3 regions of the Paenibacillus sp. FSL F4-0097 genome follow, and region 3 is predicted to be linked to each of the others. Evidence: riboswitches for the same ligand, from Rfam matches in the RefSeq annotation. Region 3 holds a riboswitch; each other region holds the start of a gene.
The links. A riboswitch is a leader RNA that binds a small molecule or an ion and turns the genes downstream of it on or off. The one in region 3 is predicted to bind cyclic di-GMP.

Region 1 (4,322 bases), 710 kb from region 3:
CATATTATTAGTTACTTCGCCATATTCCCGTTCACCCATAGCCAAGCGATGCCCGATTTCGTGATTCAGTCCCCAGCCCGGATAAGCTTTGTTAAAATCACCTAACATGGTTCCTACTGTTCCAAGTTGGATCCCTGTATGATCTCCCGCTGCATACATCGCACCATAAGGCTGCATCAAGCGAATATTCTCACGAATTAGCTTGGCATCATGAATCTCGCTACTGCCATCCAGGCCATAGAAGGCAAAAATACTCTTCATCCAGGTGTCATACCCAGTTACGGTGTCCAGCGGGTTATTTCCTTGCGTAATATATTTGTTGTACGCCTCCGTCGCCGTTCCTGTGAAAATAACATGATCGCTGGCCAGTTCTACCACATCTATGAGTTTACGATCTTGAACATTTGGATGAGCCGCTTTATCTTCGTCTAGTCTTTGTTTGTATGTGATTAAGAAGGTTTTGAATTGTTCTGGATCCGTGGTCTTGGTCATAAAAGGAATCTTTTCTAAACCTTCGAAGCGGATCAATGGCGCTTTCCCTTGTTCCTCTGCTGTATAGGGATTTACGATATAAACGGTGCCGCCCTTAGTCACTTCATGTGCATAATAACTATTCATAGCAAATTCAGGAACGGTTATAATGTTCTTACCTGGACGCAATTGCACACCTCTAGCCCAAACATTCCAAGCGGCCTCTTGTTGAGAAAAGACTAAAGAAGGTAGCTTATCGTTAGAAGCTGCATCCACATAAACGTTGATCGTATCTCCAGGCATTGCAACGAGACCTGTAGGCTGGTTGTTCGTACCAAAACCAATTCTCAGGTTTTCCTGCGCATGCTTTTTCATATCTCCACGTTGTTCCGCCTCAATGATGGTGCCTTCGGTTTCAACTTCACCATTCACTAGCCTCTTAGCTAAATCCAAAGAATCTTTCAGGATTGGATAGAGCGGATGTACTTTTGCCGCTTCTTCTAATTCGTTGATTGCTTCGACGCTATTATAAGCAGGCACAACCGCACTCATCGTTCCATCTGTGAAAATACCATTTACAGCTTCGCTTACTTTATCTTCTGTATAAAATCTAAATTCAGCCGCAAAAGGTCTGTTGATATTAGCCTTTGTGAACTTAAATTTTAATCTTTTAAACTTCGTCGGTTCGAATTTAAATTCCAGAAAGTCATTGGTACTAATCGCGGTTCCGCTAGATACAAGTTGGAAGGTCTCTCCTTTACTCGTCTCTGATGCATAGATTTCAAAAGCCTCTGGGAATCCTTTGCGGTTATCTCTAGCCAAAAAAGCCACTCTGTCCAGCACTTCCGCTTGCGCTAGTTCAAACACGACTTCATTCGTGAAGCTTGCATCATTGTTTTTGTTCGTTTCCCAATGCGTAGTGGGCTGGTCATCCAGCATATATTCAGGCTTCGTACCTGGGTAGCTTCCACCGTTCACCGTTACTTTTGATACGTTTGCATTCGGCATTCTATAAGCTTGGCTATAGGCATTTTCATAGGCTGTTCCATACCCTTTTAGCTTCGAAACCTTGGCTGCCGTTGCCTCTACCTGATGGTTCTTCAAAAGGATCTTTGCATTCTCTATCTCTTCTTTAAACTGCGCATACAGTGGATGTGCCTGCACTTCATTCTCTAAAGCTGTTAATTTCTCTGTCGTATTAAAGGCAGCACTAACTTGGCTCAAGGTATCATCTGTAAATAATTTTTTCATTTTAGCAGAGACACTATCCTCTTTATAAAAAGAAAACTCAGCCGCACTCGCCCAATCTTGGTTCGCTTTTTTGAAGACAAATTTAAGTCTCTTAAAAGCCGTAGGTGCGAACTGAATCTCCACTACATCACCGGTTGAGCCTGTATATTCTCCAGAAGACACGAGCGTAAAATCACCCGCATCGGTAGTGGAGCCGTAGATATCAAATTCTTGAGCAAAACCTTTACCTTTCGCACCGGATTGCCTAGCCGCGTATACCATTCTATTTAATTCAGTGGACTCATTGAAAACAAACACAACCTCATTCGTAAACGTTGAACTATTCGGTTTGCCAGTCTCCCAATGCGTGCTCATATCCCCATCCATAGCCTTAGCTATAGGCGAGCCTGAGTAGTTGCCACCGTTATTTGTGATGGATTTAATATTTGCTGGATTCATTCTAAAAACCTCATTATAGGCATTTAGAGCATCCTTGCCGTACAGCTCAAACGGAATAACCGAGGCGTTGCTTAATAAGTTAACCTTACTTTGCGCCACTGTTTTTGTTACATTTACCTTGCTTGCCTCACTTGCTAAAGCATAACCTGCCTCACTCGAAAAACTGGCCAACATGGCCGCCGATGTAGCGATCGCAATCATTTTCTTCATCTCTTCTTACCCCCAGATGTCATATGAATCTCTCCAGTGCCCAAAAATGGGCACAAAAAAAACTACCCCAAAAGAGTAGCTTGATTGCGTATAAAGTCGCCTAAAAATTAAGACTTAATTTTTATTAAACCTTAACAAGCATAAACGCCTTCGGCGTCCTTATAAGGACGGTAAGCGTTTAAGCGAGAAATATAAGATATTAAGTATAGGTGTATAACTTATACTTTCTTATATTTTAACAAAAAGCGTTACACACTCTTTGGCAGCTGGCTGACAATAGTTATGATAACCTTAGTCCCTATAGCTTTGCGTCCCTACATTTCCATAGGTTTGCCTATGAAGTTTCGAATACATTCAAAGAGTAACATAAGCCTAGATCTGATCGCATGATTAATTGGTATGAAATGAGTATAGGTAATTGCAATTAGTTTTTCTCATGTGATAGATATTATTTATCGACTATCCCGGAAGAGAATGGGATCCTTTAGGACTGGAGGTCTAATTAACTCCCCGATCCGAACAAACGCCGGAACCAATTCCACACATCGCCCGTGATGGGAATTAATCCGAAACCATGTTCGCCAACTGCGATTACACCATATGCCCATTGTCCGATAGCTATGGCACCCCCAGCGATCCTGCCTATCGCTATCGCACCAAACGCCGTATCCCCTATGGCGATGGCCCCCAACGCTTTTTCCGCGATTGCGATCGCTCCTACAGCCACTCCTGCAATCGCAATCGCTCCCACTGCGAAGCCAAGCCAGCTAAGTGCTATTGCTCCAATCGCTAACCACATTCCCAGTGATATTGCTCCTAAGGAAAGTACGCCCACGCTTATCGCACCTATGGAAATCAATCCGACAGCTACATCTCCAATAGCGATTAAACCAACAGCTGTCTTTACACGGGGTTTACTTCCATGACCATACTTTTGACCTGAGTATCGCCCTAAATTACTACGAATACTGATGACCGGAAATGAGGGAGAAGGCCATTGATAATCAATTTCTCGTCCATCAAAGCCCCTAGAATCCGCCCAGCGCGTTACAAATTGATGCCATTTCATATCCATCCCGTCCCCCTTTTCAAATTACCTAAATTATACAACCCCGGGGGTTGGCTGTACTCAGACTCTGACCTGAAATTCATCTCATCCTCTGGACCGATATATACTCATTAGGATTACTGTTTGGGAATAGGATCAGGCTTTCCAAATAAATATCCCTGAAACAACTGATAACCACTCTGCTTAAGCCATTCAAAGTCCTCTCTAAACTCCACACCTTCTGCTAAAGGAACAGATTGGATTTCTAAAGCCTTTTCTAAAAATTGTTTAGCTATTTTCTGTTTGTTCGGATCACTGGACACGCCTTGAACATATTTCATATCTAACTTCATGTAATGAGGTTTAAGCTCCAATAACATCTCGATTGTGCTGAAGCCTTCCCCAACATCATCTAAAGCGTATTCAAATCCCCGGTCCTTGTAATATGTCAAAATAGCTTTCAAATGAGCGAGATCATCCACTTTCTCCGTTTCAACAACTTCAAAGACAAAAAGAGAGGGATCGACACCTAATTGATTAGCCAATTCAACCGTTGATCTTAAGCAGAACTCTGGAGCGTAAATTGATGTAGGGATAAAATTAATAAACGTTTTTTTATTTAAGGGCGCAGCATATTTTACGGCAGTCATTCTACATAACCGGTCTAAAGCATATAAACGCCCACGATTCCGTGCTGCCGCAAAGATCTCATTAGGATAGATAAGGGATCCATCTTCTTTTTTAAATCTCGATAAAAGCTCGTATGCAAAAATCTCTTCCCTTACGTTCACAATCGGTTGGAAGTAACAAGTAACAAGACCCTTAGTGATAACCTCATCAATCCACTTCATATCCATTACAGTAGACATCTCGGATAGAGGTCTCCATGCTTGGTCATCTATAC
Region 2 (4,322 bases), 120 kb from region 3:
TCGGCAACCTCAGGTATCACTACCCTTCAAGATAAACTCCAAATGATCAGTCAGACTCGCGAGCAAAAACTAGAAGAGCTTGAAAAAGCTCGGCTAGAAGAAGAGCAAGCAAAGAAAGAAGAAGAAGCGAAGAAGGAAGAAGAACGTTTGGCTGAGGAGAAAAAGCAACAAGAAGCCGAGGATAAAGCGAAAGCTGAGGCAACCCCTCCAACGTCAGGTGAAGCTGCTCCGGAAGCCCCAAATAAAGAACAACCTGAAGCCCCAGCCACTGACCCGGTTAAGCCGGAAATTGGTGAAGAGCTCACAATTCCAAAAGATGTTCCTCAGCAAGAGGCTCCACAAGAGACGCCAAAGGCGGAAGACAGTACGACTACCCCGCCGGTAGCAACCCAAGCTCCTTCGGACCCTCAACCTGAGAAAGGTGGAGAATAAGATGCGAATTAAAAAAATTATCAATAATACCTTATCGAGCTTAATGCTTGTGATCTTTATTCTGCTGGTGGCAGCCGTAGTGTTATCCAAGGCCTCCGGTGGTGAACCTGCTTTCTTCGGATATGAGATCAAAACCGTACTCTCAGGATCGATGGAACCAGGAATTCAGACAGGCTCAATTGTCGCATTAAAACCCGGAGGGGATATGAATCGTTTCAAACCAGGCGATGTCATCACCTTTAGGAACGAAGATAATCTGCTCATTACTCACCGGATTGTAGAAGCGACCGTCAATAACGCTACTGGTGAAGCTGTTTATCGCACTAAAGGCGATAACAACGACGCACCCGACATGAACCCTACCAGTTCTGCGAATGTTGTAGCTCAGTATACCGGGGTCACTGTACCCTATGTCGGTTACGCTATGAATTTCGCGGTTTCCAAAGCTGGAAGTGTAGTCCTCATGATCGTGCCTGGCTTGATGCTTCTGCTCTATGCTCTGTATACCTCTTGGAAGGCTGTAGCTGCATTAGAAAAGAAAAATGCTGCCCTACTGCCAGCCTCACCGTCCCCAACAGAAACACAGCCCTAAGTTGATTGTCCACTTCCGCTTACGAACCGGAAGATACAATATATAAATTTTATAAAAAATTCAAACACAAATTTGAGGAGGAATTTTATTATGGGTATCAAGAAAACATTGGGTCTTGGCGTAGCATCTGCAGCACTGGGTTTATCATTAATCGGCGGAGGAACCTTCGCATACTTTAGCGACACTGCGCAAAGCACAGCTACATTCGCAGCGGGTACACTCGATCTGAACTCCGACCCTTCTGTCATCGTTAATATTCCTAACCTGAAACCAGGTGATACTGTAACTAAATCCTTCAAATTGAAAAACGATGGTTCGCTCGATATCGGATCTATCATTCTGAATACATCGACTCAAATCACGGATGCTAAAGGAGATAACTACCTGGATTTAGCCGAGTTCATTAAAGTTAAATTCCTTAGAAATAATGATAAAGGAGTACCTATCGTCTCTCCTGAAAATGTAGTTTATGAGACTACACTTGCTGCTTTAAAAAGTCAGCATCCGGATCTCGTAAAAAATACAGGTTGGGATCAACTCTTTACCGAAGCATCCGGTATTAAAGCCGGTACCAATGACAGCTTCTCCGTCCAATTCGAATTTGTGGAAAATAACCAAGATCAAAATATTTTCCAAGGCGATAGCTTAACACTGACTTGGGATTTCGTAGCTAAACAAGGTGCGAAAAAAGACTACTAAGATCAATAAAGTAATTTAATAAAATACTCGAAGAGCAGCAGATCCTGAATCCGGCCACGGATAAGCAGATTGCTGCTCTTCTCTTTACAATAAACTTTGTCCGATTTATTGATATTTGCTATACTAATAACAAAAATTACGGAGGGGCGTCAGCATAGTGCCACAGAATATGGGCCAACGTATCCAGCAGCTCCGCCTAGACAAGGGTTTCTCCCTATCTGAGCTTGCGGACAGAGCAGATGTGGCTAAGTCGTATCTTAGCAACGTGGAGAGAAACATCCAATCCAATCCATCCATCCAGTTTATCGAAAAGATCGCTGACGCGCTTCAGGTATCCATTCATGCCCTACTCTATGGAGAACCAAATGATGCAGAGGAATCACATTTAGATTCGGAATGGTTCCGATTGGTGCAGGAAGCTATGGACTCAGGCATTAGCAAACGCGAATTCAAAGAATTTCTGGACTATCAGAAATGGAAGCTCGATCAAAAGGATTAATACTTCCTACTAATCTGGTACGATCCTCTCTTCTACTAAATCATATCGAAAAAGGACACAGCGAAGAACCGCTGTGCCCTTTTTCGATATGTAACCCCTCTAATGTATTACTGCACGATCTGCACAGTTTTCTCATGAAAGAACTGGCGGATTTCATCTGCCTTAATGCCAGCCTTCTTAGCTGCTAATAATAAATGTACCCACTCTTGATCCAGATCAATAAACTGCTGTTCTCTGTTGCTACCCTGGTTGGACTTTTCCAAAAAATCTCCCCCTAAGATTTTACGTCCCCAGGCAATCCGGCTGTCATAGTATCTCTACCTTAGACCCGCGACTTTGTGCCCCTGCCTTTCGGCAAGTTTACCTTTTACTGGACCCTTTTCACGAAAGGATCTGCTTAAAAAACTATAAAATTACTATCTGCAATAACATTATACAAAAAGAAAGCGGAAAAGTGTGTCGATTCCTGGTTACTTTCTATTTTAAAAACGAAAAATAAAAGATTTTTTTTCAAAGATCTTGTCCGATTATCACGATACTCGTCCGTTACATAAAATAAATTGTACTAGCAAAATAAATATTTACTGACCTAATAGTTAAAAATAAGGATAATAGAATCATTTTAATAGGCCTTTAGAATGGGTAATGAGAAGAAACACCCTTCTTTTCATTAGAACAAGCTAACCTATACCATTTTGCGAACGTATTGGACGAAAGAATGAATTGATTACAGTGGCTGAAAGTAGCACAATAAGATGAGAAATGAAACCGCAATCATCACAGCTCCAGTAAGCGTTGACACAAAATGTCACGTATGGAGTTCATCCGTTAAGGAGGATGTATTCATGGCAGCCAAAGAGCCCTATAACGAATCCATTTGGAGTAAGTATTACGGACCCAATTTAGGCTACATTCAAGAAAGATATGAACAGTTTGTGAAAGATCCCTCCACCGTAGAAAATAATTATCGCGAGCTTTTTACAAATTCGGGACCCCCTCCCCTAACTCCGGATAGCGAACCGGCTCCTCAGCCGCGCATCTCGGGAGACACCGAATGGCTTAGAAAAGCAGTAAGAGCTTCCAAGCTAATCGCCAATATTCGTATATATGGCCATATGGCCGCTGAAATTGATCCGCTGGTACGCGATCAGAATCCCATGGCAAAATATCTTGAGCCTGAAACCTATGGGCTGACCCGCGAAGACCTGATTGCACTGCCTGCCACGCTTATATGGGAAAATGCGCCGAATGATGTGCATACCGGGTGGGATGCCGTGCAACGTATGCGTCAGGCATACACCAAGACTATCGCCTATGAATTCGGGCATGTGCATGAAGAAAAAGAACTGCAATGGCTAAATAGACAGGCAGAATCCACCAGCTCACCAGCACCCCTGAATAATACAGAACGCAAAGAGCTCCTGAACCGCCTGATTCAGGTAGAGCAATTTGAAACCTTCCTCCACAAGACTTTTGTAGGTCAGAAGCGTTTCAGTCTTGAAGGCAATGATGCTCTTGTGCCGATGTTAGACGAAATCGTACGCGCTGCTGCACATGACGGTGCAGAGCATATTTTGATGGGCATGGCGCATCGCGGTCGCCTCAACGTCCTTGCACATATTTTGGGCAAACCTTATGATATCATATTTTCAGAGTTTCATCATTCTCCGAACAAGGAGCTTTTCCCTTCCGAAGGCTCCACAGGCATTAACTATGGCTGGACAGGTGATGTGAAATACCATCTCGGTGCAGACCGTGCTGTCCGTGAAGGAGAAACCGTACGCACAAGAATAACACTAGCGAATAACCCAAGTCACTTGGAATTCGTCAATCCTGTCGTGGAAGGTTTCACTCGTGCCGCACAAGAAGACCGGAGCACTGCAGGACTGCCGAAGATTGATACCAGTAAAGCTATGGCGGTGCTGATGCATGGTGATGCTGCTTTTCCAGGTGAAGGAATTGTTGCAGAAACGCTTAATATCGGCAAACTTCAAGGTTATCAAAATGGTGGGACGATCCATATCATTGTTAATAACCGAATTGGTTTTACGACTGAAAGTGAAGATTCCCGTTCTACGCATTATGCGAGTGACATTGCCA
Region 3 (4,322 bases):
CATTTCTTTTGCAACAAGAGTATACCATCTACTTAGAATGCACCAAACTATCGCAATCATGACATACAAATAGAGCCGCCATCGGGACACCCCCCGAAAGCGACTCTATGTTGTGCTCTACCGTTTATTATTTATTCTTTTTGGAGAACTTGGTTCTCATTAATAATCCGATAAGTGCAAAACCTAAACCTGCTACATAGTAAGGTGCAGGACTTGATTCACCCGTTTTTGGCAATTCCTTCACAGGTGGCTTACCTAATGGGATCGTATCGTCCACTACGATGATTTCATCAGGTGTTGGCGTTGGCGTTGGTGTCACTGCCGGTACCGGACCTAATGGGATCTCATCATCATCAACAAGTACTTCTGTGCTATTCGACGGTGTTGGTACTGGCGCTGGTGTCGGCGAAGCTACAGGCCCAAGCGGCACAGGATCTTCTGCAAGAACTATAGTGCCAATTACGGATGATGGCGTTGGTGTCGGGAACACCGAAGTCTCTGGTGTCGACGTTGGTGTTACCTCTGGAGTTGGTGTTACCTCTGGCGTTACCGTCGGTGTCGGTGTTGCTTCTGGTGTTACTGTCGGTGTCGGTGTTGCTTCAGGCGTTACCGTCGGTGTCGGTGTTACCTCTGGCGTTACCGTCGGTGTCGGTGTTGCTTCTGGTGTTACTGTCGGTGTCGGTGTTGCTTCAGGCGTTGGCGTTGGTGTCGGCGTCACTGTTGGCGTCGGCGTTGGTGTTGGCGTTGGCGTCGGCGTTGGTGTCACTGTCGGCGTTGGCGTCGGTGTTAGCGTCGGTGTCACTGTTGGCGTCGGCGTCGGTATTGGTGTTGGCGTCGGCGTCACTGTTGGCGTCGGCGTCGGTGTTGGTGTCGGCGTTGGCGTCACTGTCGGCGTTGGCGTCGGCGTCGGCGTTGGTGTCACTGTTGGCGTTGGCGTCGGCGTTGGTGTCACTGTCGGCGTCGGTGTTGGTGTCACTGTCGGCGTTGGTGTCACTGTCGGCGTCGGTGTTGGTGTCACTGTCGGCGTCGGTGTCACTGTTGGCGTCGGTGTTGGTGTCGGTGTCGGCGTCGGCGTCACTGTTGGCGTCGGCGTTGGTGTTGGTGTCGGCGTCACTGTTGGCGTCGGCGTTGGTGTCACTGTCGGCGTCGGTGTCACTGTTGGCGTCGGCGTTGGTATTGGCGTCGGTGTTGGTGTCGGTGTCGGCGTCGGTGTCACTGTTGGCGTCGGCGTTGGTGTTGGCGTCGGTGTTGGTGTCACTGTCGGCGTCGGTGTCACTGTTGGCGTCGGCGTTGGTATTGGCGTCGGTGTTGGTGTCGGTGTCGGCGTCGGCGTCACTGTTGGCGTCGGCGTTGGTGTTGGTGTTGGTGTTGGCGTCGGCGTTGGTGTCACTGTCGGCGTTGGCGTTGGTGTCACTGTCGGCGTTGGCGTTGGCGTCACTGTTGGCGTTGGCGTTGGTGTCACTGTTGGCGTTGGTGTCGGCGTTGGTCCAGGTTCATCACCATCGTATGGATAGTGGTGAAATTCACCACCACCAGTCCCTTTGAGTGAAGCCGCCACTAAAGTACCGTTAATCTGACCATTAATAAAATCAACATGAGCATAGGGGGCAAGTATGCTTCCCATTACACCTATGCCTGCCATATCCAGATACGCAGCTTGGCTAAAGTTAAGCAAAATTTTCTTGCTATTCAACACGTTATTAGGTAGAAATCCGAAGTTTTTCATTTTTACGTTAGAACCATCAATATTAATAATTGCTGTAGATCCTGAAGGAACATTTATTGTAATTCCATAGGTATTAGAGACGTTATCTCCTGGAACATTAAAAACATTGACCGCAGGATCTGTACCTGTCAGGGTAAGACTGCCATATTGGTACACTGTTGTTCCATTCGCCGGCAATGCTGCAAGTTCTGCTGATTTGTCCTTCAAAGACTGACCTACGGCTGAAAAGTCAATCGTACTCCCCTGTCTTTTTGTACCTCCCTTGAGGAGCGTTACATTCCCTGAAAAATCTCCCCCGTGCACGATATTCCCATAAACAGTACCTCCGTTGAAAGTAAGATTCCCTCCAACAACAAGTGTGTCAGTCAAGGAAACCTCAGCAGCGGTCAACCTATCTCCAACACTATAGTTGGTTAAGTTAACGTTACCTCCAGCAGCAAACCTTCCTTCCGTATCCGAAACCGTTGTTATATCCCCTAGAATAAACACGTTGTAGACCCCTGCAATTCCCAATGTAGAAGAACTACTAGCTCCAGCAACTCCAGCTCCTAATGAGGAAAGCCCACTACCTACCGTCAAAATCCCAGCTAATACAAGCGAGAGTAACGGTCTTATTCTTCTTTTCAAATGGCACACCTCCTAAAACTATGATTTATATTAATCAGAATAATTACCAGAAACTCTAAAGGACCTAACAACAAAAAAGACCGCCAAAAAGAAGTGGAATTCCCTTCTCATGGCAGTCGGACGGTCATTGTGCCTTTAAGACACTTTAGACTCCTGGACTTTGCGTCCCGCCCTTTCAGACGGTTTGCTATTATCATGACTATATATATGTATTACACTGCAAGTCCAGAACTGGTAGCCGAAGCATTCTCTCCAATAACCGTCTATGACTTTTAATACTTTTTGAATTAATAACAGTTTAGCGCCCGACACCCACAATTGTCAATCAATTCCTTTCGATGATCCCCCTCATTATTACCATACAAAAAAAGCGCCTAAAGGCGCTTCGCATAAGGTTTTTCATTAAATTTTAAAGTAACTGTATATAGCCCAATATGGATATCCATAAGGGAACACTCAGAATTAAACCAAAAAACAATCCACGCTGGAGGCTGCCCTCTTTTTCCATCATAATTCTCCTTTATGTGCGTCCGATACATTATTTTTTATTATTACAATTTTAATATAATTTATTCTTCGTTATTTACTTGTGAATTTAATCACATTTGATAAGCTGTTTAGAAATACCATTGATTATTTTTGGAATATCGGGGTAGAATACGAATATACGTTCCTATTAGAGGTGATGAGATTCATGCATAGAGCAGAAAGCAGGGACAACATGCTGGTGAAATCTTATTTATTGCTTCCGATGATTTTATCAGCTTTCGAACGGGACTCCGCCATTTTATCTACACACTTACGAACACCCGCCCCTTATCTGGAGGTGCTTGGAACAGCTGCTGCAGTAGCTACAACAGATCTAAGGGATGTTCGTGCAGAAATGAGAAGACGGGGAATCAAGGTGTATGAGCAAAACAGACTTAATACGGGAATTGAAGCCAAGTATATATGTCGTGGCTATCACGAACGAATGCTGCTGTTGAATGACATTGTTGCGGCTCAGGCTGCCATCCATATGCGCAGATACCTAGGGCTGGATATTTCCTCTTTTAAGAGTTACGAAGAACAGTATCAGATTAAATAAAGCTGTATAGAAGCCGCTCTACTCTCCCCCCAATCAATTAGTGAACAAAAAAATAGGCCTTACCATGGGAGTTGGCAAGACCTGAGAGAGATATACCACAAAACACTGGGGGGTGTTTGGTGTCTTCAATATATACCTCGAACCTGAAAAAAAGCTGATAGGCACATAAAAATTACATTAAAAATATCATTCGCCGTTCAGAAGTGATCCGAATGCTCCCACAAGCTTAGCCGACCTTTGGCTGGAATTGGATGGCGCAGTGAGTGAACCTCTTCAAGCTTCCAGGCAAAACGTCCTTCGCTATAGTCGCCAAAATCATATTCGTTCCCATTGATCCATTCCCTTAAATCCACCTCTGGAGTAACCACATAACATCCCGCGAGCTGACCTGTAGCAATAATAGCTCCTGTCGGCAAATTATTCGCTGTATAGCCATGTTTCGCCAATACTGATTTGTACGGTTCCTGTTCACAAATCTTTTTGTCAATCCTCATTCCGGCATGGATGCCTAACTCGCCGCGGTAGGCTGTTCTCCATGAACGAGTTTCAAACTCTTTTTCACCAAGAGCAATTAAGGTCGCCCAAGGCTGCCGTATTGTTATACACCGCATGATATTTATCCCCTTTGTTTATGTTGGACGTTTGTCACGGATGCCACGGATCTCGATCTCGCGTTGTGTAATCTTGCTCTCCTTGACTTGATAAATAATCCCAACCGTTTGGTCGATACTCATTTCCATGATTGATCGCCTCTAAAAATAAGAACATTCATTTTTATTATATACAAACAAAAGTTCTAAATATCAATATTATTGACATTCACCTGTAACTCCCCACAATTTAAACAAATAAAATAATTAAAATTGATAAAGGAGAATATAG

Region 1: it holds a riboswitch for cyclic di-GMP, as region 3 does, so the genes downstream of both, MHH86_RS30390 (NPCBM/NEW2 domain-containing protein) here and MHH86_RS02365 (choice-of-anchor A family protein) in region 3, are expected to answer to the same signal.
Region 2: it holds a riboswitch for cyclic di-GMP, as region 3 does, so the genes downstream of both, MHH86_RS01815 (anti-repressor SinI family protein) here and MHH86_RS02365 (choice-of-anchor A family protein) in region 3, are expected to answer to the same signal.

Annotation. Positions count from the first base shown of each region.
Region 1 is NZ_CP151965.1:6,774,390-6,778,711, forward strand. Features, by position in the region: gene MHH86_RS30390 (NPCBM/NEW2 domain-containing protein) at 1-2,370, opposite strand, end outside; cyclic di-GMP riboswitch class I at 2,629-2,715, opposite strand; gene MHH86_RS30395 (hypothetical protein) at 2,873-3,439, opposite strand; gene MHH86_RS30400 (EAL domain-containing protein) at 3,556-4,322, opposite strand, start outside.
Region 2 is NZ_CP151965.1:409,527-413,848, reverse strand. Features, by position in the region: gene MHH86_RS01835 (hypothetical protein) at 1-432, shown strand, start outside; gene MHH86_RS01830 (signal peptidase I) at 434-1,024, shown strand; gene MHH86_RS01825 (TasA family protein) at 1,115-1,723, shown strand; gene MHH86_RS01820 (helix-turn-helix domain-containing protein) at 1,893-2,222, shown strand; gene MHH86_RS01815 (anti-repressor SinI family protein) at 2,330-2,485, opposite strand; cyclic di-GMP riboswitch class I at 2,513-2,597, opposite strand; gene MHH86_RS01810 (2-oxoglutarate dehydrogenase E1 component) at 3,068-4,322, shown strand, end outside.
Region 3 is NZ_CP151965.1:531,863-536,184, reverse strand. Features, by position in the region: gene MHH86_RS02365 (choice-of-anchor A family protein) at 128-2,353, opposite strand; cyclic di-GMP riboswitch class I at 2,462-2,552, opposite strand; gene MHH86_RS02360 (hypothetical protein) at 2,943-3,440, shown strand; gene MHH86_RS02355 (ASCH domain-containing protein) at 3,638-4,051, opposite strand.